DNA from 3 places in the Roseibium sp. AS2 genome. Region 2 is predicted to be linked to each of the others. Evidence: predicted binding sites of a transcription regulator. Region 2 holds the regulator's gene; each other region holds the start of a gene.
What was found. The regulator LexA, encoded in region 2, represses DNA repair genes until DNA is damaged. The targets are predictions, from matches to a motif close to TGTTCNNNNTGTGTTCNG.
Positions count from the first base shown of each region.

Region 1 (9,728 bases), on a different contig from region 2:
CGTGGTCGGACTGGAACCGGGCCAGCTCTTCACGGACCCAGCTTGAATCCGTCTCGCGCCAGCGCCGCTCGATGTTGCCGACGACACCTTCGAAGGTCTTTTCGGTCCGGTAGGACCGCACGCCGTCATTATACACGAACTCGATCTTGGTCTTGCCGGTGCCATGAAGGATGGCGTCCCGGGCCTCTGCCGGGAGGTCCTTCCACGGGGTCGCCATCGAAACGTCGAAATGGCTGCTCAGCGCTTCCAGGGTCTGGGCGTAGTAGGGCGATGTCGATCCGGTCTTGGCCCAGGGCAGGACGGCCCCTTCGCGCAGGGACAACGAATGATCCGGGACCACCAGGTCTTCCTCGAAAGCCAGCGTTGTGCCGAGCCCGTCGCATGTCGGGCAGGCGCCGAAGGGATTGTTGAAGGAAAACAGCCGGGGTTCGATTTCCGGGATTGTGAAGCCCGAAACCGGGCAGGCGAATTTTTCCGAGAAAATCAGCCGTTCCGGCGCACCCTTTTTGTCGGTCTTGTCCGCGAATTCGGCGATGGCAATGCCATCGGCCAGCTTCAGCGCGGTCTCAAGGGAATCGGCGAGCCGCCCCGCGATATCGCCGCGCACGACGAGACGGTCGACGACCACATCGATGTCATGCTTGAATTTCTTGTCGAGTGCGGGGGCCTCCGCGATTTCGTGGAATGTCCCGTCGATCTTGACGCGCTGAAAGCCCTTTTTCATGAGCTCCGCGAGTTCCTTGCGGTACTCGCCCTTGCGGCCGCGCACCATCGGTGCCAGCAGAAAGAGCCGTGACCCTTCCTCAAGCGCGAGCACCCTGTCCACCATCTGGCTGATGGTCTGGCTTTCGATCGGCAGACCGGTCGCCGGCGAATAGGGGATCCCCACCCGGGCAAACAGCAGGCGCATATAGTCATATATCTCGGTGACCGTGCCGACCGTCGAACGGGGATTGCGCGATGTCGTTTTCTGTTCGATGGAGATGGCGGGAGACAGTCCGTCGATCTGGTCGACATCCGGCTTCTGCATCATTTCCAGGAACTGGCGCGCGTAGGCCGACAGGCTTTCCACATAGCGGCGCTGACCTTCGGCATAGATGGTGTCAAAGGCCAAAGACGACTTTCCCGATCCCGACAGACCGGTCATGACGATCAACTGGTCGCGCGGCAGGTCAAGATCGACCCCCTTGAGATTGTGCTCCCGCGCGCCGCGGACGCTGAGCATCCGGGTGGGGTCGTTTTTCCAGCTTTCATCCGGCCGTGCGCCCTTGGATGTCTTCATTTCAATTCTTCCCGAGCTCTTGCGCATGGTGCCGCCGTCCGTGCGGCGGCGGGCGCATGATGGTCCCACGCGGTGGCATCCGTTTGCCCCGATATAGCAGTTTCACGCGGCGCTTCCAGTCAGGCAGGCCTCGAAGGCATCCGAATTCCGGTTTCCGCAGCCAATACGATTGAAACGCTTGTACAGACCTGATAGGAACAAAACAAGTACACGCGCCGATGTCGGTGATTGTTTCCTGTGGCTGGGCGACCGGCAGGGTGCGGGCGGCGGTCCGGCGTTGACGCCGCGACGGCAAATATGTCGCACGGGAGCAGAGACAGGATAGAGTGTCATGGCCAGGCAGCCGCGCGGCGCTGGTTTGGCCGGGTTCGGCCCGAGACGGCTTGCGGCGCCTTGGAGGCTGCCTTGTGGAAAATGGCCGCTGAAACAGGAAAATGCGCGCGAAGCTGTTGGCGGGCCGTTAGGGTTCTGATCTTTAGCAGCATGGCTTGCAACGCGTGAACGGCGAAACACGTACCGAAAAAGTTCAAGATGTGGCCGTTCCGCGATAGAACAACAGGAGTGCAGGATGGCGGGCAGCGTCAACAAAGTCATTTTGGTCGGCAACCTTGGTGCCGATCCGGAAATCCGCCGGACGCAGGACGGGCGTCCAATCGCCAATCTGCGGATAGCAACATCGGAATCCTGGCGCGACCGCACCTCGGGCGAGCGCCGGGAGAAGACCGAATGGCATCGTGTGGTGATCTTCAACGAAGGACTTTGCAAGGTCGCCGAAAATTATCTGCGCAAAGGCTCCAAGGTCTATCTCGAAGGCCAGTTGCAGACCCGCAAATGGCAGGACCAGGGCGGCCAGGACCGGTATTCCACTGAAGTCGTCCTTCAGGGGTTCAATTCCAACCTGACCATGCTCGACGGCCGGGGCGAGGGCGCCGGTGGCGGCTCCCTTCCGGATTACGGCAATGACAGCCAGGGCGGCGGTGGCAGCTTCGGCGGCGGCAGCGGCGGTTCGGGCGGCGGCTCCGGGGGCGGTTTCGGCGGCGGCGGCTATGGCGGCGGCGGGGGCGGGGGCGGCCAGGGTGGCCCATCCGGCGGCGGTGGCGGACCCATGGACGACGAAATTCCGTTCTGATTGGGCCGGACCACCCCGGTGGCAGCCCGCTTAGCGGGGCAGCCACCGGGGTGGCGGCGACATCCACTGGCACCGGGCCGGCATGAGGTGCCCGGATCGCCGATGCCATCGATTTCGGCGAGGCATGGCCCCGGTATTGGGCCGCGTCCTGCACACGCCGACATGCATGCGCGTTTTTCCGAGCCTTGAATGGGCCGAATAGGGCCTTCTGGCCTGTGATGATGGTCTGGCTGAGGCAGATTGCGGCGCCGAAACCGGCGTGAAGCGAGACCCACAAAAGCCGGTCCCCATGGGGATGATTGCCGATATTCAATCTCTGGTGGCAAGAGGCGTCAAAAATCAGCCGCGGGTGGGTCTGCGAGCGGCATTATCGTCACACTGAATTGATTTCAAAATCTGTGTATGACAGCCGACCTTAACCACAGACTTAGTCCTGCTATAGTATCAAACGACAGCAGCAGGCGTCCGGCCCGATTCAGACTATTCGACTGACCGGCCGCGCCTTGTTGACACAGCTCCCGTTCGGCACACAGGGAACGGGGCTATCCCAGGCAGGGATCGAGATTACCGGCGGGACTGGGCGTGATGCCGGGCCTTTAAACTTAAACATTTCGGGTTGAAACAATGCGAGCAGATACAACGAGACACGGCGAACGCAAGCCCGGCAAGGGCGTGTCCGCGTTGGCGGTAAGGACCAGGAGCTTCCTTGGCTGTTCTCTCAAGGCGGGGCTGATGGCGTCCGTGCTGGCGACCGGTCTCAGCGTCTCGGCGGTTGAGCCGGCCAGTGCCCAGAATTTCCTCCAGCGCCTGTTCAATCCGGAGCATCAGCGCCGGAAGGAGGAGCGTCTGCGTCAGCAAGAGCTCCGTAAGCAGACGGCGGCAGTAAAGGTATCCGCCCCCCGCTACCTGACCTACGCGCCCGATGCGTGGAAGCAGGTTTCGCTCGCCGAGCTTTCCGAAAAGAAAACGGCCGAGGTTCAGCCCGCGCAAATCGTTCCCGAGGGGGCCGAAACAACGGCCGTCGAATCGGACACCGCTCCGCAGGCACCGATCGTTCTGACCGCATTCGACGAGGCCCGCCCTGCGCTCAAGGACATGAAACTGACCGCACTGCCGGGTGTCGGCGAAGCTCTGATTGCCTATTACCGCGAGCATCCCGATTTCGTCTGGGTGCAAGACGGCAAGCCGACAGCCAAGGCGGCCGGACTGCGCAGGGCCTTGGCGGATGCCGCGATCTTCGCGCTCGATCCGGACGACTATTTTGTCGCACTGCCCGCGGTTGCCGGCCTCGAAGGCGCGGAGCGCGACGCCGCCGTGATGCGTTTCGAAATGGAATTGAGCGCGGCGGCAATGACCTATGTGCTCGATGCCACGCGGGGCCGCGTCGATCCGAACCGGATTTCGCAGTACCACGACCTGCCGCGTCACGACGTCGATCTGGTCGCGGCTCTTCAGCAGCTCGAGGCGTCCGATGACGTTGCCGGGGAGCTGACCGGACACCTTCCCCAGAACGATCATTTCAGGAAACTGACCGCGGAACTGGCACGGCTCAAGGCCGAGGATCAGGAAGCCGACCAGATCACGATCGCTCCGGGCACCTTTCTGAAGGCCGGCAAGTCGAGCCCGGAAATGAAGAACATCGTCGCGGCGATCGCCCAAAACGGCTCCGACGAACTCAGGACGCTGCATGCGGAAACGCTTGAGGCTTACGATGGCGGCGATCTGTACACGCCCGAACTTGTGGACCTCGTCAAGACCTTCCAGAAAGAAGCCAGGCTGACGCCGGACGGTATTGTCGGCAAGAACTCGATCAAGGCCATGGTCGGGGAAACCAATGCCGCCAGGATTGCCAAGGTCGAACTCGCGATGGAACGGAGCCGCTGGCTGCCGGAAGATCTGGGCGAACGCAAGGTTTTCATCAACCAGGCGGCCTTCACCGCGACCTATACGGCGCCAGGCGAGGACTCTCTGTCCATGCGTGTGGTGGTTGGCAAGAAATCCAACCAGACAAACTTCTTTTACGACACGATCGAAGTGGTCGAGTACAATCCGTATTGGGGTGTCCCCTATTCGATCATCGTCAACGAGATGCTGCCGAAACTCGCCAATGATCCGAGCTATCTGGATCGGGCCGGCTATGAAGTCTCCACGCCTGGCGGACGCAAGGTGTCGTCTTCCTCGGTCGACTGGTACGCCGTCGCGTCCAGGCAGCAATCGATCAACGTGAGGCAGTATCCCGGCCGGTCCAATGCGCTTGGTGAAGTCAAGATCCTGTTTCCGAACGCACACCACATCTACATGCACGACACGCCGTCGAAGAGCCTCTTCAAGAAGGATGTCCGTGCCTTCTCTCACGGCTGCATCCGTCTGCATGACCCGAAGGCCATGGCCGCCGCCGTGCTTGGCAAGTCCAAGGATTACGTGACCTCACGCATCGCCGCAGGCCAGAACGAACAGGAGCAGGTCGCCGGAGACATCCCGGTCTATGTGTCCTATTTCACAGCCTGGCCTGAAGACGACGGATCGATCGCCTTCTATTCGGACGTCTACGACCGCGACCGGTATCTGTTGAAGGCACTTGAAAAGACCCGGGCTGTCCGCAGCAAGGCCAGAACATCCTGATTGCCGATCACCGGGCACCGCTTGGCAGGAACCACTCCGCCGGTCACTGACCGGCGGAGTTCTGCATTGATCAGCTGTCTCCGTTGAGGCAGCTTGCCAGCGACACCGCCAGGCCCTTGAGCAATTCCGGATAAAGATCCGGCCCGTTTTCCAACTGGGTTCCCAGCGGATCGAGCGTGCCGACGCGCGCCTCGCTTCCTTCAATCACGACTTCGACCAGTTTCGACTCGAATTGAGGCTCCCGGAACACGCAGGTGACGCCAAGGTCCCTGATCCTCGCACGTACCTGCGCAACACGCTCCGCGCTTGACAGCGTTTCAGGTGACAGGGTGATGGCACCGCTCGCTTCCATGTCGAAATGATGCTCGAAATGGTGGTAGGCGTCGTGAAAGACGACAAACTTCTTGCCTGACACCGGTTCGAGAACCGAGACGATCTCGCCTTCGAGAGCCTCGATACGGTCGGCGAAGGCTGCCGCATTTTTCTTGTAGATATCTGCATGGTCCGGGTCGATGCGCGCCAGTGTGTCCGCCATCTGCGTGGCCATCACGATACCGTTGTCCGGATTCAGCCAGACATGGGCATCCTGCGCACCGGCATGATCATGACCTTCGTGGCCGTCATGGTCCGCATGCTCTTCGTGGTCGTCGTGATCCGCATGCTCTTCGTGGTCGTCATGATCCGCATGCTCCTCGTGATCGTCGTGGTCCGCATGCTCCTCATGCTCCTCATGGTCGTCATGGTCCCCATGAGCATGATCGTCTTCTTCATGGTCATGTTCGTCGTGGGCGTGCTCGTCATGGTGGTCGCCGTGATCATGCGCGTCGAAATCGGTACCTTCCCGGATATCCAGGTGCTGAATGCCGGTGACGTCCATCATCTCGACGACTGCCGCATCGTCTGCCATCGATGAGATCGGTTTGGCGAGGGAAGGAGCCAGTGCTTCGCCGACCCAGAAGACGGCGTCGGCGCCCTGGAGCAGAAACGCCTGCGAGGGTTTCAGGGCAAATCCGTGCGGAGATGCGGCGCCATCGATGAGGAGAAGCGGTTCGCCGACACCGTCCATCACCGCCGAGGCAATGGAGTGAAGCGGCTTGATCGTCGTGACAACGGAAGGGGAGTCCGCTGCCGCTGCAGTGGTCATGGCCAGAAGCGCGCCACCGAGACAGGTCGACAGCAGGCTGAGGCGTTTCCTTGAGGACAGGGTTTGGCGCTGGGGGAAGGGCATTCTGGTCTCGATCCAATCTGACGTTACAATATTACATGTAACTTTATAACGTTGAGGCGTGTCCTGTGCAAGCCGGATATGCATGTTCAACAAGCACTCCGTTCGTGGCCCCTTGGTTTGCCGCGGGGGGAGGGGTAAGCTCCTGACAAATCAGTCGGATCAAAATACGAATGCTTACCAGCGCCGAACCAATGGCAAACCGTTTCCTGCATCCTTGCCCGCCGAAGGCTGCACAGTTGATCGTCACCATTTATGGAGACATCGTCGAACCGCGTGGCGGTGTGTTGTGGATGGGGGATCTCATCAGCCTGTGCGGCGGGTTTGGTGTCAATGAGTCCCTCGTTCGGACCGCCGTCTCGCGCCTTGTCACCAAGGGCCAGCTCAAAGGGGAGCGCGAAGGCCGGCGCAGTTTCTACGGTCTGACACCGGGCGCAAGGGACGAATACCATCTGGCGGCGGAGCTGTTTTTCGGTCCGGCGGACGGCGACTGCGGCTGGATCCTGACCCATTGTCCGGACCCTGCCGACCAGGCGGTTCTGATCCGGCACGGATTTGGACTGCTTGGCGGGCATGTCTATGCAGGCGCGGACCGTCCGGGCCAGCCGTTGCTGGGGACCGTGTTTCAATCCCGGGCTTTGACGCCGAGTGGCGAGGATCTGCAACAGCTCGTGAGAACGACCTTTCAACTCGACGGCATCGCGGGCGCCTATGGGGCCTTTGTCACGCGGTTCGAGCCGATGCTGGCCGCAGCCGAGGAGCTTGCCACACAGGAAACGGCGCTGCTCTTCCGGCTCGCACTTGTTCACGCCTATCGCGACATCCGGCTGCGTGATCCCCGCCTGCCGCTTTCCGTTCTGCCCGATGCCTGGCCCGGTTTCGCCGCGCGTTCCCTGTTCGCGGAGCTTTACCGGCGCCTGTCCGCACCGGCGGACGCCTATATCGGTCAGCATCTGCTGGCCCGGCAGGGCCCCCTTCCGGAAGTACCCGAGGCTGTCCGCCATCGTATGGAAATGCTCGCCTCCGGCGGTTGAGCACGGCGGTTTGCTGCGCGGCAGAGGCATGCAGATTCAATACGTCACACATTTTTCGGAAAAATCGCTTTTTCTGTGATGCTTTGTGAGGTATCCTTCCTGAAAGTCCACATGACGGGAGGGGGCGTCATGTATGCCCAGATGGTAAAGACCGACGAGAAGAAGCTGCGCGACATCTCCGAGATGTCCGCCGAGGAACGCGCCTTTCAGGAGCGGATCGATCGCGGCGAAAAGATAGAGCCAACCGACTGGATGCCGGAAGGCTACCGCAAGACGCTCATCCGCCAGATCGGGCAGCACGCCCATTCCGAGATTGTCGGTCAGTTGCCCGAAGGCAACTGGATCACGCGCGCGCCGTCTCTGGAGCGCAAGGCCATTCTTCTGGCGAAGGTTCAGGACGAGGCGGGGCACGGGCTTTATCTTTATTGCGCGGCGGAGACGCTTGGTGTCAGCCGGGACGAGTTGATCGAACTCCTGCATGCCGGCAAGATGAAATATTCCTCCATTTTCAACTACCCGACCCTGACCTGGGCCGACATCGGTGCCGTCGGATGGCTTGTCGACGGGGCGGCGATCATGAATCAGGTCCCCCTGCAGCGCACTTCCTTCGGCCCCTATTCACGCGCGATGGTCCGCATCTGCAAGGAAGAGAGCTTCCACCAGCGTCAGGGCTTCGACATCATGATGAAAATGGCGCGCGGGACACCCGATCAGCGCCGCATGGCCCAGGATGCCCTGAACCGGTTCTGGTATCCCTCGCTGATGATGTTCGGTCCGTCGGACAAGGACTCTGTCCACTCCGCGCAATCCATGGCCTGGAAGATCAAGATCAACACCAATGACGAGCTTCGGCAGAAATTCGTCGACCAGACGGTGCCACAGGCCGAATATCTCGGCCTGAGCGTACCTGACGAGCACCTTGTGTGGAACGAGCACAAGGGCGGCTACGATTTTTCCGAACCCGACTGGAACGAGTTCTTTGAAGTCCTGAAGGGCAACGGTCCCTGCAATCGCGAGCGCCTGGAAGCCAGGGTCAATGCCTGGGAAGACGGTGCCTGGGTGCGCGACGGACTGATGGCGTATGCCGACAAGCGGTCCGCCGCTGGCAACGCCGTCCAGACAGCAGCGGAGTAGGAGAGCCATGTCCGGTAAACATATCGCGGAACTCAATGTCGCCCGCCTTCTTTACGATATCAATGATCCCAGGGTCTCCGATTTCGTCGGCAATCTTGACCGGGTCAATGCAGCTGCGGAGCGCAGCCCGGGCTTTGTCTGGCGCCTGAAGGAAGAGGCCGGCGACTACACGGCTGTTGTCGACGGCGATCCTTCGGTCATCCCCAACCTGTCCGTCTGGGAAAGCGTCGGGACCCTCGAAAACTTCGTCTTCAAGACCGTTCACAAGCGGATCTACGAGCGGCGCGCCGACTGGTTCGAAGTCATGGAGAAGATGCATTTCGTCATGTGGCAGGTGGACATCGGCCATCGGCCCACCCTGGCGGAAGCCTGGGGAAGGCTGGAGCATCTGAACAGGCACGGTTCGTCCGATCATGCTTTCGGTTGGGATCATGTTGCGGACGCAAACCTGTGGCGGTCCGCCCGCTGTGAAAACCCGGCGGCGTAGCAGGCCTGCTTGGAGGAAAAACAATGAAAAAGGAATGGCCTCTCTGGGAGGTGTTCATCCGGGGTCAGCATGGCTTGAACCACCGCCATGTTGGCTCCCTGCATGCGCCGGATGCCGAAATGGCAATCAAGAACGCGCGCGATGTCTACACCCGCCGCAAGGAAGGCGTGTCCATCTGGGTGGTTCCGTCCGCGCAGATCGCCGCCTCGGATCCGGATGCGAAGGGGTCCTTGTTCGAACCGTCGATGGACAAGGTCTACCGGCACCCGAGTTTCTATGACATCCCCGAAGACGTCGGAAAGATGTGATGGCCGAGACGAACGACAAGATCGCGAACGATATGTTGTTGGAGTGGCTCCTGCGCCGCGGCGACACGGCCCTCGTGCTCGGGCATCGTGTCTCGGAATGGTGCGGGCATGCTCCGGCACTTGAGGAAGATATCGCGCTGGCGAATATCGCGCTCGATCTGATCGGGCAGGCGCGCATGTGGCTGAGCCTGGCCGGTGAGGTGGAGGGCGCGGGACGCGGTGAGAACGAACTTGCCTACCTGCGCGATGCCTGGGACTTCCGGAACCTTCTGCTGGCCGAACAGCCGAACGGCGATTTCGGCAGAACGCTGATGCGCCAGTTTTTGATCGACGCGTTTCAGGCAAAGCTGTTGCAGGCTCTGGAAACCTCGCAGGATCACAGGGTCGCCGCGATTGCCGCCAAGGCCGGCAAGGAAACCGCCTATCATCTGGACCGGTCCGCCGATCTTGTCATTCGCCTGGGGGACGGCACTCCGGAAAGCCACCGGCGGATGCAGGACGCGCTCG
Region 1 covers NZ_JBBMQN010000007.1:127,476-137,203, reverse strand. The annotation lists gene uvrA (excinuclease ABC subunit UvrA) at 1-1,282, opposite strand, end outside; gene WNZ15_RS20130 (single-stranded DNA-binding protein) at 1,851-2,411, shown strand; gene WNZ15_RS20125 (L,D-transpeptidase family protein) at 3,036-5,033, shown strand; gene WNZ15_RS20120 (zinc ABC transporter substrate-binding protein) at 5,104-6,261, opposite strand; gene WNZ15_RS20115 (PaaX family transcriptional regulator C-terminal domain-containing protein) at 6,498-7,292, shown strand; gene paaA (1,2-phenylacetyl-CoA epoxidase subunit PaaA) at 7,422-8,426, shown strand; gene WNZ15_RS20105 (DUF3291 domain-containing protein) at 8,434-8,913, shown strand; gene paaB (1,2-phenylacetyl-CoA epoxidase subunit PaaB) at 8,937-9,221, shown strand; gene paaC (1,2-phenylacetyl-CoA epoxidase subunit PaaC) at 9,221-9,728, shown strand, end outside.
Region 1: a site for LexA is predicted at 1,788-1,805, ahead of WNZ15_RS20130 (single-stranded DNA-binding protein). Genes of this name have one in related genera too.

Region 2 (9,728 bases):
CGTTACTCTGCGCAGTGTCGCGATCGCGGGTCTGGCGTTGCTGCTGATTGCGCCCGAACGCCTGTTTTTTCCCGGATTTCAGATGTCCTTTGCCGCAGTGATCTGCCTGGTCGCGGTGTATGATCTCTGGCGCCGGCGCGACCGGGAGCTAACGGCCCGGGCCGCACGACCGGAAGGCCTGAAGCTGCTGATGTCGCATCTGGCAAAATGGAGCGCGGGGCTGTTCATCACCGCGCTTGTGGCCGGTCTGGCGACCGGGATCATCGGCGCGCATCATTTTGGACGGGTCGCCCCTTACGGGCTGATTGGCAACATGCTGGGAATGCCGGTGTTCTCGCTTCTGGTCATGCCCATGGGGGTGCTTGCCCTCGTGCTGATGCCATTCGGTCTGGCGGGACTGCCTCTGGCCGTCATGTCGTTCGGCGTATCCGTGCTCCTGAAGATCGCTGAATTCACCGCCGGGCTCGATGCGGGTGACGGGGTGACAGGCAGGCTGGACGGCGCGGCGGCGCTGCTGTTGCTCTGCGCCCTGTTCACCGGGCTGCTGCTGCCCGGGCGCACACGTCTGTGCGCGGCGCTGCCGCTGGCGGCGGGAATCCTCATCGCCGTCGACTCGCGTCCGCCGGACATTCAGATCGCCGCCTCCGGCGGTCGTGTCGCGGCGCGTGATGACGGCGGTCTGCTACGGTTTTCCGGTCGAAAGTCCGCCTTCCTGACGGAACTCTGGTTCCAGTACGAAGGGGTTTCGCCGGACGCGATTGGATCGCGCAAGATGAATTCGGAGCAAAGGCGGTGCGACCCGCTCGGATGTGTTGTGCACGCTTATTCGGTTGCCGGTGAGCGCACCGGGACAAAGGAGAGGTCTGTTGCCATCGCCTTGCCGAAAACCCTGGAGGCTTCGGATGACGATTGCCGGTATGCGGATATTATCGTGAGCGATCAGATCGTGCAGGAAGACTGCCGTGCGCGACTGGTTCTTGGCCCGGAAGTCAGAACCTCCAGGGGCGCTGTTTCCATCTGGCTGTCAGCGGACGGACCACGCGCGAGCATGTCCGGTCAGCAAGGAAAAGAAAGAGAAAATGGAAAAGCAGAGGCACCAGCGCCACCGCTTCCGGTCGATCAAAACCGAAACGGCCGGGCTCCCGTGATCAGCAGAGTGATCTACGCAATTCCGGATCCGCCGAGACCATGGCACAGGCAGGGAACGGTGACGCGCGCATATCTGCGCCGCGCCGCGCGTGCCGATAAGGACTGACCGGCGGCATTGCCGGGCGTTGTCTGGCGTTGCCGCTCAATATTGGCGGAAGAGAGCGACCAGCCGTCCCTGAACGCGGACCCGGCCAGGGCCGAAGATACGCGTTTCATAGGCCGGGTTAGCAGCCTCCAGCGCAATGGAGGCTCCCTTCTTGCGCAGTCGCTTCAGCGTTGCTTCCTCTTCATCCACCAACGCGACGACGATATCTCCGCTGTCCGCATTATCCGTCCGGCGGATCAGCACGGTGTCGCCGTCGAGGATGCCGGCCTCGATCATGGAATCGCCCCGCACTTCAAGAGCATAGTGTTCCCCCTTGCCAAGCAATTCCTGCGGCACGGTGATCGAATGGCTGTGGGTCTGGATGGCCTCGATGGGAACACCGGCGGCAATGCGGCCCATGACCGGGATTTCCGTCCCGGCGGACACCGGTTCTTCCACCTGTTTGGTGAACTCCGGTTTGCCAAGCGAGCCTTCGATCACTTCGGGAGAGAAACTGCCGCGTGCGCGCGGCGCGCCCAGACCCGGCGCGATCGAGTCTGGCAGGCGGACCACTTCCATGGCCCGGGCCCTGTTGGGCAGGCGCCGGATGAAGCCACGTTCCTCCAGGGCGGTAATAAGGCGGTGAATGCCGGATTTGGACCTGAGATCCAGCGCGTCCTTCATTTCGTCGAAAGACGGCGGAACACCGGTTTCCTTCAGTCTTTCGTGAATGAACATGAGCAGTTCATACTGCTTGCGCGTCAACATGTCGGTATCCCCTGGCCGCGAAATAGGCTGGTACAAATCAAGAACATGGTACCTGTTCCCATTGTGTTCTGCAAGGGTAAATGTTCTCTTACTGTTCCTGATCAACCTGCACGCCGGTCGTGGCGGCACGTTCGCCCGCCCAAGGGGTCACTCCGGCACTGCGGTGCCCCTGATCAGGAGCTCGCAGGTAACAAGTGTCGGTGCGGTTCCGGGGCGCACGATACCCTGGTGAAGGGCTCCCTCCAGATCGACGCCACGTACGGGAAGCCTGAGCGGCGTGTCGCCGGTTTTTCCCGCGCCGGACCGCACAAGGATTTCCGATATCAGGCCGGTCATCGGGGATGTTTCCCGGAACGCCGCGCCGGCGAGACTGCCGAGGCCGAAAACCTCAAAGTCCGGTTCCGCCAGAGCCGCGGCGAGTGCTGTCACACTGTCATGCAGGTCAGCGAACGGCGCGAGGGTGGTGATGAGGGCGTTGTGAGGCCTGGTCGAGGCCCGCAGGTCGTCCGGTCTGACCCGAAACAGGGTGAATTCGGTCTCCGGATCCTCCGCGGCTTCGAATTTGGCGCCCTTAATGCCGTAGCCCGTGATCCGCGCGGCCTCGGCCGTTGCCAGCGTTTGCGGCAGCAAGTGGCCGAGATGGCCGGTGCCGCCTTCGTGCCAGCATGCGTGGATATGGGCAAACCATTGACCGTCCTTCCAGCCGAGGATGGCCACGGCTTCGTCCAGAACGGCGCCGCCGGAGGTTCTCGTGTCGCTGTACCAGGCGGCGTGACGGTCGTCGATGGCCCGGTCCGGCATGACATAATCGAAAGGCGCCAGCGCCAGTCCACCGAGGTCGAGCACCGCGGAGCCGCACCCCTTCTGGTCGGCGAAGCTGCCCAGCGCTTCGATCAGGGGCGCGCCGCCGTCAAGCTCAAGCGAGATCGGGTCCGCGCGGCAGGTCATGCCGGGGCTGCGGTCCGTGGCTGCGGGTCCGGGATGCCGGATGTCCGCGAGGCTGATCGGGGCGGGCCGTCTCACAGAAGACCCTTCTCGTCCAGATGGTCGCGCACCAGTTTCTTCGTGACCTTGCCATAGGCGCTGGTCGGCATCTGCGCGATGAAGAGATAGCGGGCGGGCAGTTTGTATCGGGCGACACGGTCCTGCAGGAACGCGGTGAGGTCCTGGGGATCCGGTGTGGCGCCATCCGCCGTCACGCATACCGCCAGGCCGACTTCGCCCCATTGCGGGTCCGGAATACCGAGTATGGCGACTTCCGAAATCGCCGGATGGGCGAGCAGGACCTCTTCCACTTCCTTGGGGTAGACGTTGGAGCCGCCGGAAATATACATGTCCGACGCTCGGCCGGTCAGATACAGAAACCGCTGCGCGTCCATGTGGCCGATATCGCCCGTGCGGAACCAGCCGTTTCGGAAGGAGGCTGCATTGGCGGCATCGTCGTCTAGATAACCGGCACAGACAGCCGCGCCGATGACGCAGACCTCCCCGGTCCGGTGTGGCGGCAGGATAGCGCCGGTCTCGTCCTGGATGGAAACCTCGATCCCGGTCCTTTCGGTGCCACAGGTGCCGATACGCGTCTGCGGGCCGTCTTCCAGACAGTGGTCCTGCGGACGCAGCACCGTGATATTGCCGGTCACTTCGCCGAGACCATAGTACTGCACCAGAACCTTGCCGAGTTTCTCAAGCGCCTTTTTCTGGTCCTCGCGATACATCGGTGCGCCGGCATAGATGACGTGGCGCAGGCTGGAATGGTCGAACCGGCCCACCGCCGGGTCCTCGACCAGCCGCTTGACGATGGTCGGGACGGTGAAGAGATTGCTGATCCTGTGTTTCTCAATCAGTTCAAAGGCAACAGCCGGGGAAAAGCCGCCCGCTGGCATCAGCACATGGGCCGCGCCTGTGGGAAGCTGCGCGATCTGGTGCAGACCGGCCCCATGGGACAGGGGAGCAATCACCAGGGAGGCGTCCTCTTCGGTGGTGCCCGGCAACAGGTCGGCCATGTAGTTGACGCAGACAAAGCCGATCTGGCCGTGGCTGAGCACCACGGCCTTGGGCCGTCCGGTCGAGCCCGAGGTGAAAAACAGCCAGCAAGGCGTGGTATAGTCGACAGCGGCGTTCGCGACCGTGCTTCCCGTATGACTGGCGACGAGATCCCCGTAGTCCTGGCCGAAATCGCTCGCACCGATACTGATGCAGCCCGCAAGGTCCGGACAGGCGGTTCCGACTGCGGCTGCCTGCGCGCCAAAGTCGGCGTCGCACAGAAAGACCTTGGCCCGGGCCTTCTCCGCGGCATAGGCGGTTTCGCCGGGAGCCTGCCGGAAATTGCAGGGCACCCAGAGCGCTCCGAGCCGGAAGGCGGCGAGCATGATCTCGGTCATCTGATTCGAGTTGCGGGCCTGCACCAGCAGGCTGTCCCCTTTGGACACGCCGAACTCGGTTGCAAGGGCATGCGCGAGTGCGCTGACACGCGAATCGAGGTCCGCCCAGCTCCAGCTGCGCTGGTCCTGTATGATGGCCGGTCTGTCGGGCCAGCGGGCCGCATTTTTCGACAGGAATTGCGCCAGGTTGACCACCCGGTTGGAACAGCGCGCCACCATCCGCGTTTATCTCCCGCGTTTGTTTGTTCGTTTGTTGTTGGAGAAACGTTAGGTCGGCGAGGGACGGTTTGACAAGCTGTGTCGCAAGAGCCGGATCATTTCGCTTTCGCTCCAAATCGTGCAGGATGCGCGCCCACGGGTCGAGGGACTTTGCCGAGGTTGATGAATGACTGAAACGATGATCACGGACTGGGACGACGCTTACGCGAATGCGGCGCACATACCCGGTGCGGAGGCGTATATCGAGCGCTGGGCGGAAGATGCCGCCGAATTCCGAAAGTCCTGGATGGAGAAGGATCTCGACATCGTCTACGGGGAGGGCGCCCGCCGGCGATTCGACATGTTTCGTCCCGATCGGGCTTCGAAAGGCCTCGTTGTCTTCGTCCATGGCGGCTACTGGTTGCGCTTCGACAAGACATTCTGGTCGCATTTTTCCGGTGGAGCGCTCGCCGGAGGCTGGACCACCTGCATGCCGTCCTACGATCTGGCCCCGGCCGTTGGCATTGCGGATATCACCGGTGAAATCGCCGCTGCGATTACGGCAGCCGCCCGACGGGTCGGCGGCCCCATCCGGCTGACGGGGCATTCGGCCGGGGGGCATCTCGTGACACGAATGATCTGTGAGGACAGCCCCTTGCCGACGGATGTTCTTGAGCGGATCGAGCGGGTGGTATCGATCAGTGGCCTGCATGATTTGCGCCCGCTTCGAAACACCACGATGAACGCGTCGTTCCGGTTGAGCGAGGAGGAGGCCATGGCCGAGAGCCCGGCCTTGCAGAAACCCGCCACCGACTGTCCCGTGATTGCCTGGGTCGGCGGTGCCGAACGCCCCGAATTCCTGCGGCAGGCCCGTCTGCTGGCGGATGCCTGGCCGAACGCAAGTTATCGTGAGGATCCGGAGCGGCATCATTTTGATGTCATCGACGGGCTGAAGAATTCCGAGAGCACGCTGACAAGGACATTGCTGGCTTCATGAGCCGGAAGCATACAGGAGACGACCATGCGTACGGAAAGTGACAGTCTCGGGGAGATCGAGGTTCCCGAGGACAAGTACTGGGGTGCCCAGACGCAGCGGTCCCTGGAGTATTTTTCGATCGGCAACGATCTGATCCCGATGGAGCTCATTCATGCCTACGGGATACTGAAGAAAGCCGCCGCTCTGACAAATCGCGATCTGGGCCTGTTGCAGGAGGATCTGACGGATCTGGTCGTGCGGGCCGCGGAAGAGGTGGCGGACGGCCAACTGGATGCGCATTTCCCGCTGCATGTGTGGATGACCGGGAGCGGGACCCAATCCAACATGAACGTCAACGAAGTCATCTCCAACCGGGCCATTGCCCTGGCGGGTGGCGTGTTGGGGGCCAAGGATCCGGTCCATCCGAACGATCACGTCAACATGAGCCAGTCGTCGAACGACTCGTTTCCCGCTGCAATGCACATGGCCGCGGCCATTCAGACGACCCACAGGCTGCTGCCGGGGGTGGAAACCCTTCATGAAAGCCTCAAGGCCAAGTCGGATGAATGGGCGGATATCATAAAGATCGGCCGGACCCACATGCAGGATGCGACCCCGCTCACGCTTGGACAGGAATTTTCCGGTTATGCGGAGCTTCTGCATCAGGACATGAACCGGATCAAACATGCGCTGAACGATGTTTACGGGCTCGCGCTGGGCGGGACCGCGGTGGGAACCGGGATCAACGCCCATCCGGATTTCGCCAGCAAATCAGCCGCCTGGATCGCGGAACTGACCGGACTTCCCTTTGTCAGTGCTGCGAACAAGTTCGCCGTGCAGGGAAGTCACGATGCGCTCGTGATGCTCAGCGGGGCATTGCGCACGCTGGCCGTGTCCCTGTTCAAGATCGCCAATGACATCCGATTGCTCTCCTGCGGGCCGCGTTGCGGGTTCTACGAACTCAAGATCCCGTCCAACGAGCCCGGCTCATCGATCATGCCCGGCAAGGTCAATCCGACCCAGTGCGAGGCCCTGGCGATGATCGCGGCCCAGGTGATGGCCAATGACGTTGCCGTCGGGATCGGCGGGGCGAGTGGCTATCTGGAGATGAATGTCTACAAACCGCTCATGATCAACGCGATCCTGCAGTCGGTGCTGATCATGGGAGACGGATGCGGCAACTTCGCCCGGTTCCTAGTCGACGGCATGGAGCCGAACAGAAAAAGGATCCGGGAGTACCTCGATCAGTCCCTGATGCTGGTCACCGCGCTCAGCCCGCTGATCGGGTACGACAAGGCCAGCCACGCAGCCCACCATGCTTTCGAAAGGGACCTGACCCTGAAACAGGCCTGCCTGGAACTGGGGTATGTCGACGAAGCCGAATTCGACCGGGTGGTGGATCCGTCGAAAATGATCCACCCGTCCCTTTGAGCCCGTCCTCTTGAGAATGGATCCGCTGCTGTTTCCAATGTATGGCTGACATCGTGCGGGCGGCCGCGAGCCGCCCGCCGGTCTATTTCAAAGCAAACCGCGCTGGGCAAGGTTGCGCATCAACTGCCGGATGCCGAAGGTCCATTCCGGGCATTCGGTCGAAAGCTGCACCGTGTTTGTGAGCCGCCCCAGGCCGGCGGATGTGATCGTGACGGTATCGCCGAGTTTGTGAGTGAAACCTTCTCCGGCGACGTCCCTGTCCTGTGTCGGGGCGAACAGGGTTCCCAGGAACAGCATGAGACCGTCCGGATACTGGTGGTGACGTCCGATTGTCTGCTGAACCAGATCTGCCGGATCCCGGCTGATTTCCTTCATGGACGACTGCCCGTTGAGGACAAATCCGTCCTGTCCCTCCACGGTCAGGTCCAGTTCCGCGCTGCGGACGTCATCGAGCGTGTAGGACGCGTCGAACAGCCGGATCATCGGACCGATTGAGCAGGACGCATTGTTGTCCTTGGCCTTCGACAGGAGCAGGGCCGAGCGCCCTTCGATGTCGCGCAGATTGACGTCGTTGCCGAGTGTTGCCCCGACAATCGATCCGGTCGACGAAACCGTGAGGACGACCTCCGGCTCCGGATTGTTCCAGTTGGAAATCGGATGAAGACCGACCTGCGCGCCATGGCCGACAGACGAGAGCACCTGCGCCTTGGAGAACACTTCGGCGTCCGGTCCGATACCGACCTCGAGATAGGGGCTCCAGAGGCCCTCGGCGATAAGGGTCTGCTTGACCCGCGCCGCGTCTTCGGACCCCGCCTTGATATTCCGCAGACTGTCGCCGATGGCCTGGCCGACACGTACGCGGATCGCTTCGGCTTTTTGCGCGTCTCCTGCAGCGAGTTCCTCGATCACCCGTTCGACCATGGACCCGGCGAAGGTGACGCCGCAGGCCTTGACGGCCTGAAGGTCGCAAGGCGCGAGGAAATGGACTTCCCCGGGATCTCCGGCGGGAGAGGAAGATACCGCTTCAAGTGTGCCGACGGACTGCCCGTCGGCGGCCCGGACAAAACCTGCGGGATCTTCCATTTCGCAGATGTCCCGAACGGTCGGGGCCGCCTTTGACGTGATGTCGACAACATGGCCGTTCCGAATGGTCACAACGGCCGGTCCCATGACGTCCGGACGCCAGACGCGACCGAGAAACGTTCCGGTTTCAAGTTCCAAAGCGGAATAAAAGCCCATCTCGGGTCCTGTTTCGGTTGCGGTTGTGCGCGCTGTTGCGCGCGCAGAACACTTCGTTCAGAAAAAGACGCAAGGCTGCGTACCCTGCGGTTCGCGGGCCCATGCTGACCCGTTTTCCGAAATCCGCAAGCCCTTGCTTGGGCGAACCGGTTCCTGATCGTGCTAAAATGTCAATGGTTGGACGGCTGCCGGTCGGTGCCGGACAGTCTGACAGCCGTTGCGGTTGGAAAACCGGAAACTGAAATCGACTGCATGAGACCGTGACCTGGAGAAACGCGCGGCGCGTGGACCGATCGCCGTCCTCGTGAGGCAAGTCGTGGCATCGTGGTCCAGGTCCGCTTCGCGCAGATCCGGCTGGATGGTGTCGACGGACTAGCCGTCCACGGCATAGAGCCGCTGCGCAAGTCTGATCACGCCGGTGTTCTTGAAATGGCGGATACTTGCAGGAGGCACAAGATAGACGACCCCCGCCGCGAGGCCGTTGCGCCACCTGAGTTGAACCTCGGCGACGGTTTTCGGCACGGCGTCGAAAACATAGAATTCATTCGGCAAATCAAGATCTTCGTTCAGCACAAGCCGGATACCCCCTTTGGAGATGTCCCTGATTGTGCAGTCGCAGATGAACTGGTTGTCCAGGCTCGCCAGCTTGGCCGGCCGCAGGCGTGTGCGTTGGCGCGGGTATAGGCGCCGCTGGATCGCCTCGACGAGGGAGCTGCTTTTCGCGTTGAGGAAGGAAAACATGGCGCTGCCTTAACGATCTGGTTTTCTGGGAGCCCTTGGGACAGCCGGCATCGGCGGTTCAAGCGCCTGGTCGGGACGCCGCGCCGGGCGGTAACTCGGGTCTCCTAGGGTCGACGGGCGATGGGTCACTGGCGACTGGCTGTTGCGGCAGGTCCGATAAGCCATGTCATAGAGCCCGCGCCACCCCGCAGGGTCGTTGCCGAGGCTGTCGAGAACGGCGAGTGCGCCGCCTGCCGCAGCACCGCGGCGGGCTCCGCTGCGGCCCCGCCAGGCACCACCGGCGACGGCCCCCTCCATGGCACCGTCGATGATATCGAGATCTGTCGGGTCGCTGGATGTATGGGCATTGGCATAGGCCCTGGCATAACTGTCGCAATCGACAGCCTGGGCGTGGAGCGGTGCCGGCATTGCAAGGACCGACGCCAGCAGAACGGCGCGGGTGAACCGGCTCGCACGGACCGAAGACCCCGGCATCCCGGAAAAGGAGGCGCCTGATACCAGCTCCAGGGGCTGACTTGATGTGGCTGCGTTGAGGGACGGGTTTCGCCTGATCATCCGTTTCTCCCGGTTTCAAGGCCCGCGTGGGCGCACGGGAGACAGGCCACCGCGCCGTTAATGCATGCACTCCGAAGATTGCGCGAAGCTTGCGCCGGCTCACCGAAAACGCACGTGCGGGCCAGCCTCGGACAAGCTTGATCTTTTAGGACTTGAGGCAATCCGAGCTTGAAGGAGGTCTCCGATGGAGCCTGTGTTCCTGAAC
Region 2 covers NZ_JBBMQN010000008.1:52,167-61,894, forward strand. The annotation lists gene WNZ15_RS21305 (ComEC/Rec2 family competence protein) at 1-1,255, shown strand, start outside; gene lexA (transcriptional repressor LexA) at 1,292-2,002, opposite strand; gene WNZ15_RS21315 (hypothetical protein) at 2,150-3,025, opposite strand; gene WNZ15_RS21320 (acyl-CoA synthetase) at 3,022-4,602, opposite strand; gene WNZ15_RS21325 (alpha/beta hydrolase) at 4,769-5,578, shown strand; gene fumC (class II fumarate hydratase) at 5,603-6,988, shown strand; gene WNZ15_RS21335 (fumarylacetoacetate hydrolase family protein) at 7,076-8,227, opposite strand; gene WNZ15_RS21340 (PilZ domain-containing protein) at 8,600-8,968, opposite strand; gene WNZ15_RS21345 (hypothetical protein) at 8,978-9,523, opposite strand; gene flgB (flagellar basal body rod protein FlgB) at 9,708-9,728, shown strand, end outside.

Region 3 (9,728 bases), on a different contig from region 2:
CAGAAGGTGGGCATGGCGCATGCCGCGGCGCATGATCCGGCGCAGCACATAGCCCCGGCCTTCGTTCGACGGCAGCACGCCGTCCGCGATCAGGAAGCTGGTGGACCGCAGATGATCGGCGATCACCCGGTGGCTGCCGAGCGCGTCTCCCTCCGCATCCACGCCCGTGGCATTTTCGGAAGCCGCGATCAGCGCCCTGAACAGGTCGATGTCGTAGTTGTTGTGCACGCCCTGCAGGATGGTCGCCAGCCGTTCCAGCCCCATGCCCGTGTCGATCGACGGCCGCGGCAGGTCGAGGCGCTCGTCCGGCGTCTGCTCATACTGCATGAACACCAGGTTCCAGATCTCGATGAAGCGGTCGCCGTCTTCCTCCGGTGAGCCCGGAGGGCCGCCCCAGATATGCTCGCCATGATCATAGAAGATTTCGGAACACGGACCGCAGGGACCGGTATCGCCCATGGTCCAGAAATTGTCGGACGTCGGAATGCGGATGATCCGGTCCTCACCGAGGCCGGCGATCTTCTTCCACAGATCGAAGGCCTGATCGTCCTCGGCGTAGACCGTAACAAGCAATTTGTCCTTCGGCAGGCCGAGTTCCTTCGTGATGAGGTTCCAGGCCAGCTCGATGGCCCTGTCCTTGAAATAGTCCCCGAAGGAGAAGTTGCCGAGCATTTCGAAAAACGTGTGGTGACGGGCGGTATACCCGACATTGTCGAGGTCATTGTGCTTGCCGCCGGCGCGCACGCATTTCTGCGACGTGACCGCCCGCGAGTAGTCCCGCTTTTCGAGACCCGTGAAGACGTTCTTGAACTGGTTCATGCCCGCGTTGGCGAACATCAGGGTCGGATCGTTGCGCGGTACCAGCGGCCCGGAGTCGACCACCTGGTGATCGTTCTTCTTGAAATAGTCCAGGAAGGCGGAGCGGATTTCATTTACGCCGGTCATTCGGATCTCGCATCGGTCCTTAGCCCGTCGCGGCGGGCCGGTTGAAAGTCGGTCACGGTCAGCATCCGCGACAGGATCCGGACCGGAACAGCCTTTTAACTTTGCACTTTTGCCCTGTCCAGCAATTGCGTCGGCCCAACGCTCTTCGGGAGCCGCAAACACCGTTGCTGCCGGCAATCAAGCAAAAGGCCCTCCCCCGGCGCGCGGGAGAAGGCCTCTGGAAGACCGGACAAGCGTCCGGAACCCGACAGCAGAAATTCGGGAGGGTCTAGTCTTCGGATTCTTCGGCCCCGCCGTCGGGATCGATGATGGCGTCCGCGATCAGACCGGCGTTCTGGCGGATGGCCAGTTCGATCTCATCGGCGATTTCCGGATTGTCCTTGAGGAACTGCTTGGAGTTCTCCCGGCCCTGGCCGAGACGCTGGCTGTTATAGGAGAACCAGGCACCCGACTTCTCGACAATATTGCCCTTCACGCCCAGATCGATCAGCTCACCGGTCTTGGAGACGCCTTCGCCATAGATGATGTCGAACTCGACCTGACGGAAAGGCGGCGCCAGCTTGTTCTTGACCACCTTGACGCGTGTCTGGTTGCCGATGACCTCGTCCCGGTCCTTGATCGCGCCGATACGGCGGATATCAAGGCGGATGGAGGCGTAGAACTTGAGCGCATTGCCGCCGGTCGTCGTTTCCGGCGACCCGAACATCACACCGATCTTCATGCGGATCTGGTTGATGAAGATCACCATGCATTTCGACTTGGAGATCGACGCGGTGAGTTTGCGCAGTGCCTGGCTCATCAGGCGCGCCTGCATGCCCGGAAGGCTGTCACCCATCTCACCCTCGAGTTCGGCCTTGGGCGTCAATGCGGCCACGGAATCGACCACCAGAACGTCGATGGCACCGGACCGCACCAGCGTGTCGACAATCTCGAGAGCCTGCTCGCCGGCATCTGGCTGAGAGATCAGAAGGTCGTCGATATTGACCCCCAGCTTGCGGGCGTAGATCGGATCCAGAGCATGCTCCGCATCGATAAAGGCGCAGATGCCACCGACCTTCTGAGCTTCGGCAACCGTATGCAGAGCCAGCGTGGTCTTGCCCGAGGACTCCGGCCCGTAGATCTCGACAATCCGGCCGCGCGGCAGACCGCCGATCCCGAGCCCGATATCAAGGCCGAGGGAACCGGTCGAGACGGATTGTATCTCGACGACCTGTCCCTGGCCCATCTTCATGATGGACCCCTTGCCGAAGGCACGTTCGATCTGGCTGAGCGCTGCATCAAGCGCTTTTGTCTTATCCATCTGGCTGCTTTCTACGAGACGAAGTGTACTTTGTGACATGGCTTACGCTCCTTATTCCACGATGGACCCGCCGTTTCAATGAGAGCCTTTGTACACTTTTTGTTCTCATTAATCAAGAACCCGGAACTGATTGGCATTAAAACGAAAATGCTCTTTTGTTTCCAATATGTTCTATTTTGAAACTTAAAAATTGACGTAACGTAAATTTAAACGGAACAACCGGTGATGAAGGTCGGGAACAGAATCACGTGACCGTTCTGACCGATGCTTGCCGCTTCGCGGTTTATCTGCTAGCCCGCGCTTTCAACACCTGTCTGCATCCGGCCGGCCCGAGAAGTCCCGGTCCCTGGCCCAGTCCCCGGCCTAGTTCTTGTTTCCATCCCCGGTCCCGGGCCGGCTGTTTCGAAGAGAAGTGCCCTGGCCGTGACGCCCGCTCATACCCGCCCGGTCATCGCGATCGGCGCCCTCCACATCGACACGATCGCCCATGCGCGCGAACCCATCCGCCCGGAAACCTCCACGCCCGCCCGCCTCGCGTCGCAACCCGGCGGTGTCGCCACCAACCTCGCCCGCGCCCTGGCGCGTCTTGACACACCGGTCCGGCTGGTGGGGACCGTTGGCGACGACAGCGCGGCCGAATTGCTCACCAGGCGGCTGACCGGCGAAGGGATCCTTCTGTCCGTGCTGCCGCGCCCCGGCTTTGCCACCGGGCAGTATCTTGCGCTGCATGATCCCTCGGGCGCCCTGGCAGCGGCCTGTGTCGACGACCGAGTGCTGGCCGAAGCCCCGGCGGACCTCTTCGACGACCTCGTCACGGGCCTGGTTTCAACACCGGCCGATGACACGATCTGGTTTGCCGACGCGAATCTGCCCGAAGCGATGCTGGTCCGCCTTGCAGGCCGGATCGGGCCGGGCCGCCTGATCGCCAGTGCGGTCTCGGAAGCCAAGTCCGCACGGCTGAAACCCGTTCTGACGGCTCTCGATTGCCTGATGTTGAACCGCGGTGAAGCCGCCGCCCTCACCGGCCTGCCGCCTGACGCAGCGGCACAGCACCTTGCCGACGCCCTTGCGCAAACCGGCCTGCACAGCTTTGTGATGACCTGCGGCGCGCAAGATGTCCACGTTCTGGAGGCCGGCACGATCCGCACGTTCGCACCGCCGAAGACAGGACCCGAGACCGGGATCATCGATGTCACCGGAGCAGGGGACGCCTTGATCGCCGGCATGATTGCAGCCCGGGCGCGCAGCCACGGTCTGTCAGACGCGGTCCCTTTCGGTCTGGCGGCCGCCGCACTCACCCTGGCCAGCACCGGCGCCCTGGCGGAAACGCTCTCGTGGGATGCCCTGCGCCACGTTTGACCAGCCGGACAAATACGGTCTTGGCGCCTGAACGCCCCGCGCCTATAAGACCCGCCAGAACCGTTTCTCCCGCTCCTATTCCCGCTCCGGCCTCGGCCCCGAGCCGGACCAGGACAAAGAAAGGCCGCTTGCCGTGACCAGCCCCGCCCCCTCCGCCGCTCTTGCAGATCTGATCGTCCACAACGACGAGGTGCGCGACGCTCTAGGGGCCGGAAAGCCGGTGGTCGCCCTCGAGTCGACCATCATCACCCATGGCATGCCGTTTCCCAGGAACGTGGAAACAGCCCGGCAGGTTGAGGCTGACATTCGCTCCGAGGGCGCCGTTCCGGCGACCATCGCGCTGATGGACGGCAAGATCATGGTCGGCCTGTCCGATCCCGACCTGGACCGCCTCGCCAACGCGGACAGCGTCATGAAGTGTTCCCGTGCGGACCTGACATTCGCGCTGGCGACCGGCTGCCATGGCGCGACAACCGTCGCGGCAACCATGATGGCGGCCCATGCCGCGGGCGTGAAGGTCTTCGCCACCGGCGGCATCGGCGGCGTGCACAGGGGCGCGGAACAGAGCTTCGACATTTCCGCCGACCTCGACGAACTCGGGCGCACACCGGTCTGTGTCGTCTCTGCCGGCGCCAAGGCGCTGCTCGACATTCCCAAGACCCTGGAAGTTCTGGAAACCAAGGGCGTGCCCGTTGTTGCCTTCGGCACGGACGAACTGCCCGCCTTCTGGTCGCGGCAAAGCGGCCTTGATGCGCCATACACGATGAACACGGCCGCCGAAATCGGATCGCTTCTCAAGATGCGCGCCAATTTCCCGGACCATGGCGGCGTATTGATCGCCAATCCGGTTCCGGAAGCCGACGAAATTGCCCGCGCGGAAATGACGGGGTTCATCGAAACCGCTCTCCAAAGGGCGACTGCGGACGGCATCAGGGGCAAGGATGTCACGCCCTATGTGCTTGGCGCCATATTCGACCTGACCGGCGGTCGCAGCCTTGAAACCAACATCGCCCTGGTGCGCAACAACGCCCGGCTCGCCGCCCGTATTGCGGCGGAGCTGGTCTGACGTTTCCGGGATATCCTGACGGATGATGCCCCCAGGGCACTGGCTTTTCTCAAAATATGCGCGCCGGAACGAAATGCCCTTGTTGCAATCGGCGCCTAAGCATGAACGGTTCGCGCAAGGCAACAGCCACTCGGGACCACCGTGTGCGCTCGTAACCCGTTGACAGAGCGGCGTAAGCCTGCCCTAACATGCACACATGTGAAGAAAACCGGACGCAGCGGCATGCCCCATCAGACGCCGCCGTCCCTTGAGGAGGTCAGACATGACGGACGCTGCAGCACCTGAAACCCCGGGAAACACGGTCGTTCCGGCCGGCGGTTTTTCCCCGCTCCAGTATCTTGACCGCGCCCTGTCGACATTGCGCGATATCGGCATCTCTCCCGAAAGCGAAACGGATGCGCCGATCAATGCGCTTCTGGAACAGATTTCGGACCTGTCTCCCGACAAGGTGCTGGTCATCACGCGGACCCTGTCCCAAACCTCCAATTTCAATGAAGTCGTGCGCTCCCAGGTCCAGCAGATGGATATCGGCGAGCGGTATGAGGAAATCACGGAAGCGTTCAACTCGATCCGGGACGACGCCAAGGCACTGGTCGACCAACTGGCGGACGGCAAGATTTCCTTCATGGAAAACATGTCCAACACGTGGCGCGACATGCGCCGCGGCACCATTTCCGACCGGTTCGACGACATCCGCAGCACCAACAAGGAAGTTGCCAGGGCGACCAAGGACCAGATCGAGCGCGAGCAGACCATCCTGGAAGCCTACCGGGATTTTCGCGGCGCGCTGAAGCAGGCCGAAGTGACCGCACTTGAAGTCCTCAACATGGCGACCGAAAAACTGGCGGCGACAAAAGCGGCGCTTGAAGCCGCGTCTGCGGAAGTGGAAGCCTATTCCGGAGACGATCCGGCCAGCAAGGCCCGTCTGGAACTGGCACGCGACGAGCGCCTGCGCGAGATGCAGGACGAGGAAAAGCGCTACCAGATCGCCAAGGATCTCTCCGACAACCTGACCATCGGTTACAACACATCGGAAGTGATCATGGCGCGGCTGATGCAGACCACCAATGCCAAGGAACGGGTCTATGCCCAGTCGGTCAGCTTCTTCTCCACCAACGAATCCGTGCTGACTGCGCTGAACGCCTCCTTCACCGGCCTGCAGGGTCTGCACGAAAGCACCGAAACGTTGAACGCCATGAAGGAAGGCATCAACAAGAGCCTCGAGACCCTGGCGGATATCGGCGATGCCGTCCAGAAGGAAGCCCTCAAGGCCGGTTACGGCCCGACGGTTGCCGCCGCTTCGGTCAAGAAGTTGGTCGATTCCGTCGTGAACTTCCAGGTCCAGTCCCGCGAGATCATCAACGAGATGCGCGACATGTCGACGAAGAACTCCGAAGAAATCCGCAACGCGGTGGAAGACGGCAAGCGGCGGCTGGCCAAGCTGACCGCTGAGGGCCAGGCCCTCTAGGCCAGCCGCCCTTCAAAACAGCCAAGGACCGGCGGACCGGGCGAACGCCCGATCCGCCCCGCTGGAGAAGAACCCCGTTCATGGCACTCAAATCAGACGCCCCGCTCGATGACCTGATGATGGCGATGGACGTTGTCGACACCCTGCGGCACGAAGCGGGTCAGGTCGCCCGGGAACTGAAGACCGACGAGCGCGATGCCGCCATGATCGAGCGGCTCCGCCAGGTCTACGCCTCCCAGGGAATCGCGGTTCCCGAACACATCCTTGAAGCCGGCGTGGAGGACCTGAAACGGGACCGTTTCGTCTACATGCCCCCGGCCGCCGGCTTCCAGCGCACGCTGGCGATGATCTATATTTCGCGGGGGGCTTGGGCCAGGTGGCTGGTTGGCGCCCTCGCCCTGCTCGTGGTCTGTGTCGCCGCCTGGTATTTCATCGTCAAGCTGCCCGCGCAACGCGCCGAAGCCGACCTGCAGGCCCGCCTTCAGGCGCTGACCGGAACCTATTCGGAACTGGTCGGCCGCATCGATCTCCTGACCGACAATCCCGATATCGAGGCCCGGGCCGCGCGTCTTGCCGATGACGGCCGTCTGGCCCTGTCGGACGGCAAGAACGCGGCAGCTTTCAAGGCGGAAGCCGACCTGAGCAAGCTCGCGGCACAGCTTCAACAGGTGTTCGAGGTACGGATCATCTCGCGTGAGGGCATTCCGACCGGCGTGTCCCGCATTCCCGAAGCAAATCCGGATACGGAGAACTATTACATCGTGGTCGAGGCCATCGATCCCGACGGCAACGTCGTCAAACGCGAGATCGTTTCCGAGGAAAACAGCGAGGCCGAACTCGTCGACAAATGGGGCCAGCGCGTTTCGGACACGATCTACAACGCGGTCCGCCGGGACAAGATGGAAGACGGCATCGTGCAGAAAGGCGTGCTCGGCCAGAAACGGCGGGGCGAGCTGGACATCAAATGGCGCAGCGGCGTTCAGGACGGAGCGGTGACAAAATGGTAGCGCCAGGCAGAACCGGACCGGGCTCTCGGGAGGCGATGAAATGCTGACGGGACGTCAGACCCTGGGCACGATCGAGCAGTCGCTGTCCGACTTGCGCCGGGAAGAAGCCGAACTGAGCAAGCGCATCGAGCGTTCCACCCGCGCCCTGACCGACCTGCAGGAACGGCAGAGCGAAGCCTATCGGGACCTTGCCCGGTTCCGGCTGGACACGGACAGTGCCGGAACGCTGAACACCCGCCTGGACAGTGCCGCTCGGGAAGCACGACGGCTGCTGGACAAGCGCAGTGCCGACTACAAGGTCTTGAGCGACCAGTTGCGCCAGAGCGAAAGCGAACGCGCCCAGTTGCAGAAAAAGCGCGCCGAGCTCGACGCGACCCGCGACGCCTCCGAAAACCAGATGAACGAGCTGATGGAGGCGGTCGACAGCCGCCTGGAGGGGGATGCCGCCTATCAGGCCCAGCGCGAGAACACCGAAACGGCGCAGGCCACGGCTGAGGCGGCCGCTTCAAAGGCAGCCACCTCCGAGCAGGACCGCCAGCAAAAGGGCAAGGCCTATGAAGCCGACCCGCTGTTCATGTATCTCTGGAAAAGGGGCTACGGCACTCCGGAGTACAAGCGCCGCGGGCTGGTGCGCTCTCTGGACCGCTGGGTTGCCGGGCTGATCCGGTTTCACGATGCCCGCGCGAATTACGCCATGTTGACCGGAATTCCGGAGCGCATGGCCAGGCATGCCGAACGCTGCGCCGAAATCGCGCTCGAGGAACAGGCAAAACTGGCTGAATTCAGCCGCAATGCGATGACCGACGCTGCCGGAACCGACCTGGTCGGCATGATCGAGGATCTCAGCGGCGACGTCGATCTGATCGATGGTCAACTGGACACCCTGGATCGGCGCATCGACACGCTGGCCGGTGCCCTGGCGGAATTTTCCGGCGGCGAAGATGCCGATTTCCAGAAGGCGGAAGAGTTTCTGTCGGTGTCGCTTCAGGCGGACGATCTTCAGGACCTGTGGCGCGCGGCGCTCGATACGCCGTCTCCGGACGATGAAAAAATCGTCCGGCGGATCGAGGACCTGAAGGAACGGGTTGAACAGATTACCCGGGAAATCCGGCAGGACAGGGAGTTGCAGCGGGACATCGGCCGGCGCCGGGCTGAACTGACCGATGTCGTGAAACGGTTCCGGTCCCAGGGCTACGGAAGCTGGGAATCCACCTTCTCCGACGACCGGCTGACGACGGTCCTTCTGGGCGAACTGGTCAAGGGAGCGATCACCGGAGCCGAATACTGGTCGCGTGCGGAACGCGCCCACAAGCGCCGCAAACCCCGTGGACGGCAGATTGCCTTTCCGAAAGGATCGGGCCTTCCCAAATCCATGGGCGGCTTCGGCGGACGCAGCAGCGGCAAGGATTTCGGCGGCGGCGGCTTCGGGCGTGGCGGCAGTTTCGGCGGCGGTGGTTTCAAGACCGGTGACAGTTTTTAGATCCGGTCTTGCAACCATGGACACGTTCAGGCGTTTCCGCCCCGTTACGGTCACAAGGCTTCGTTAGCACAGTCGTGTCAGTGTGTGGACAGACCGGACGGCGCGGTTTGCTTTGCTGTGCCACGACCCTGACTTATACTGAGACGTGCACTTTGAATGACATTTAGAACCCCGGGATTGCCAATGCGAAGACTTCTCCTCATCAGCCTGTGCGCACTTGCCCTGGCCGCCTGCCAATCCGGAACTTCACGCCGTTCGTCCGTGCAGGACCAGCCGCAACTGAACGTCCCGGCAGGTGCCCAGTCGGTCAGCATCGCCGCCTCGCCGGCAATGGTGCACGCCGCGCTCGTGTCCAGCGCCCAGGAACGCGGCACCGTGGTGATCCAGGACGAGCCAAACATGATCGTCATGGAGCGCGCGATGACCGGTGAAAACCCGGCGCTCGATACCCAGTTCGGTCCCTCCGACAACGGTCAGCGGGTCATCCGCATCCGGGTCCGGTTCACCGGCGCGCCCTGCCAGACGCTTGCGGTCCAGGATCTTGCGGTGATCAACAACGTGCGCACCGCGCTGGAACAGAGCTTCGTGCTGCCCGGCAATCCGAACACCCTGCAAAGCCTTCAGGGCCTGAAGTCCCGCGCCGAACAGAACAGCCCCTGCCCGCCGCTTTCGTCCTGAGGACGGCCTGATCGGGCACCCGGACGGCTTGGGCTGAAGACCCTGGTGACGGCGGGGCGGCGCACCGGGAGGGTGAGCATCACTCAGAGGAGCGACCCGCGTACTCGCGCTGGTCGTTTCGCCGTTCCCGGCCACGGTAGCGTATATGCGGCTCCAGCAACGCGGACGCGGATGCGCTCAGAGCCGGATCCCTGTGCGCCAGAAGTCCGGCGACATGCGCAGCCGCCGGGCTGGCACCCCGGATCCCGCAAGATCCGGCAGCCTGCGGACAGGCTCCGAACGTCGCGTGAGGCAGATCCAGTCTGGACAGTTCGCCCGGCGCGCAGCGCGCATCGCCCTGTACGGACACCACGCCGTAGAGCGCCGCAGGATAAACCGAACCTCCCTGCGCCGGTGCAGAGGCCACGATGATGGCGCCTTCCCGT
Region 3 covers NZ_JBBMQN010000002.1:304,835-314,562, reverse strand. The annotation lists gene alaS (alanine--tRNA ligase) at 1-945, opposite strand, end outside; gene recA (recombinase RecA) at 1,214-2,284, opposite strand; gene WNZ15_RS06445 (PfkB family carbohydrate kinase) at 2,669-3,604, shown strand; gene WNZ15_RS06440 (pseudouridine-5'-phosphate glycosidase) at 3,738-4,670, shown strand; gene WNZ15_RS06435 (cell surface protein) at 4,933-6,138, shown strand; gene WNZ15_RS06430 (DUF6384 family protein) at 6,219-7,145, shown strand; gene WNZ15_RS06425 (hypothetical protein) at 7,186-8,625, shown strand; gene WNZ15_RS06420 (hypothetical protein) at 8,809-9,303, shown strand; gene WNZ15_RS06415 (hypothetical protein) at 9,383-9,728, opposite strand, start outside.
Region 3: a site for LexA is predicted at 2,402-2,419, ahead of recA (recombinase RecA). Genes of this name have one in related genera too.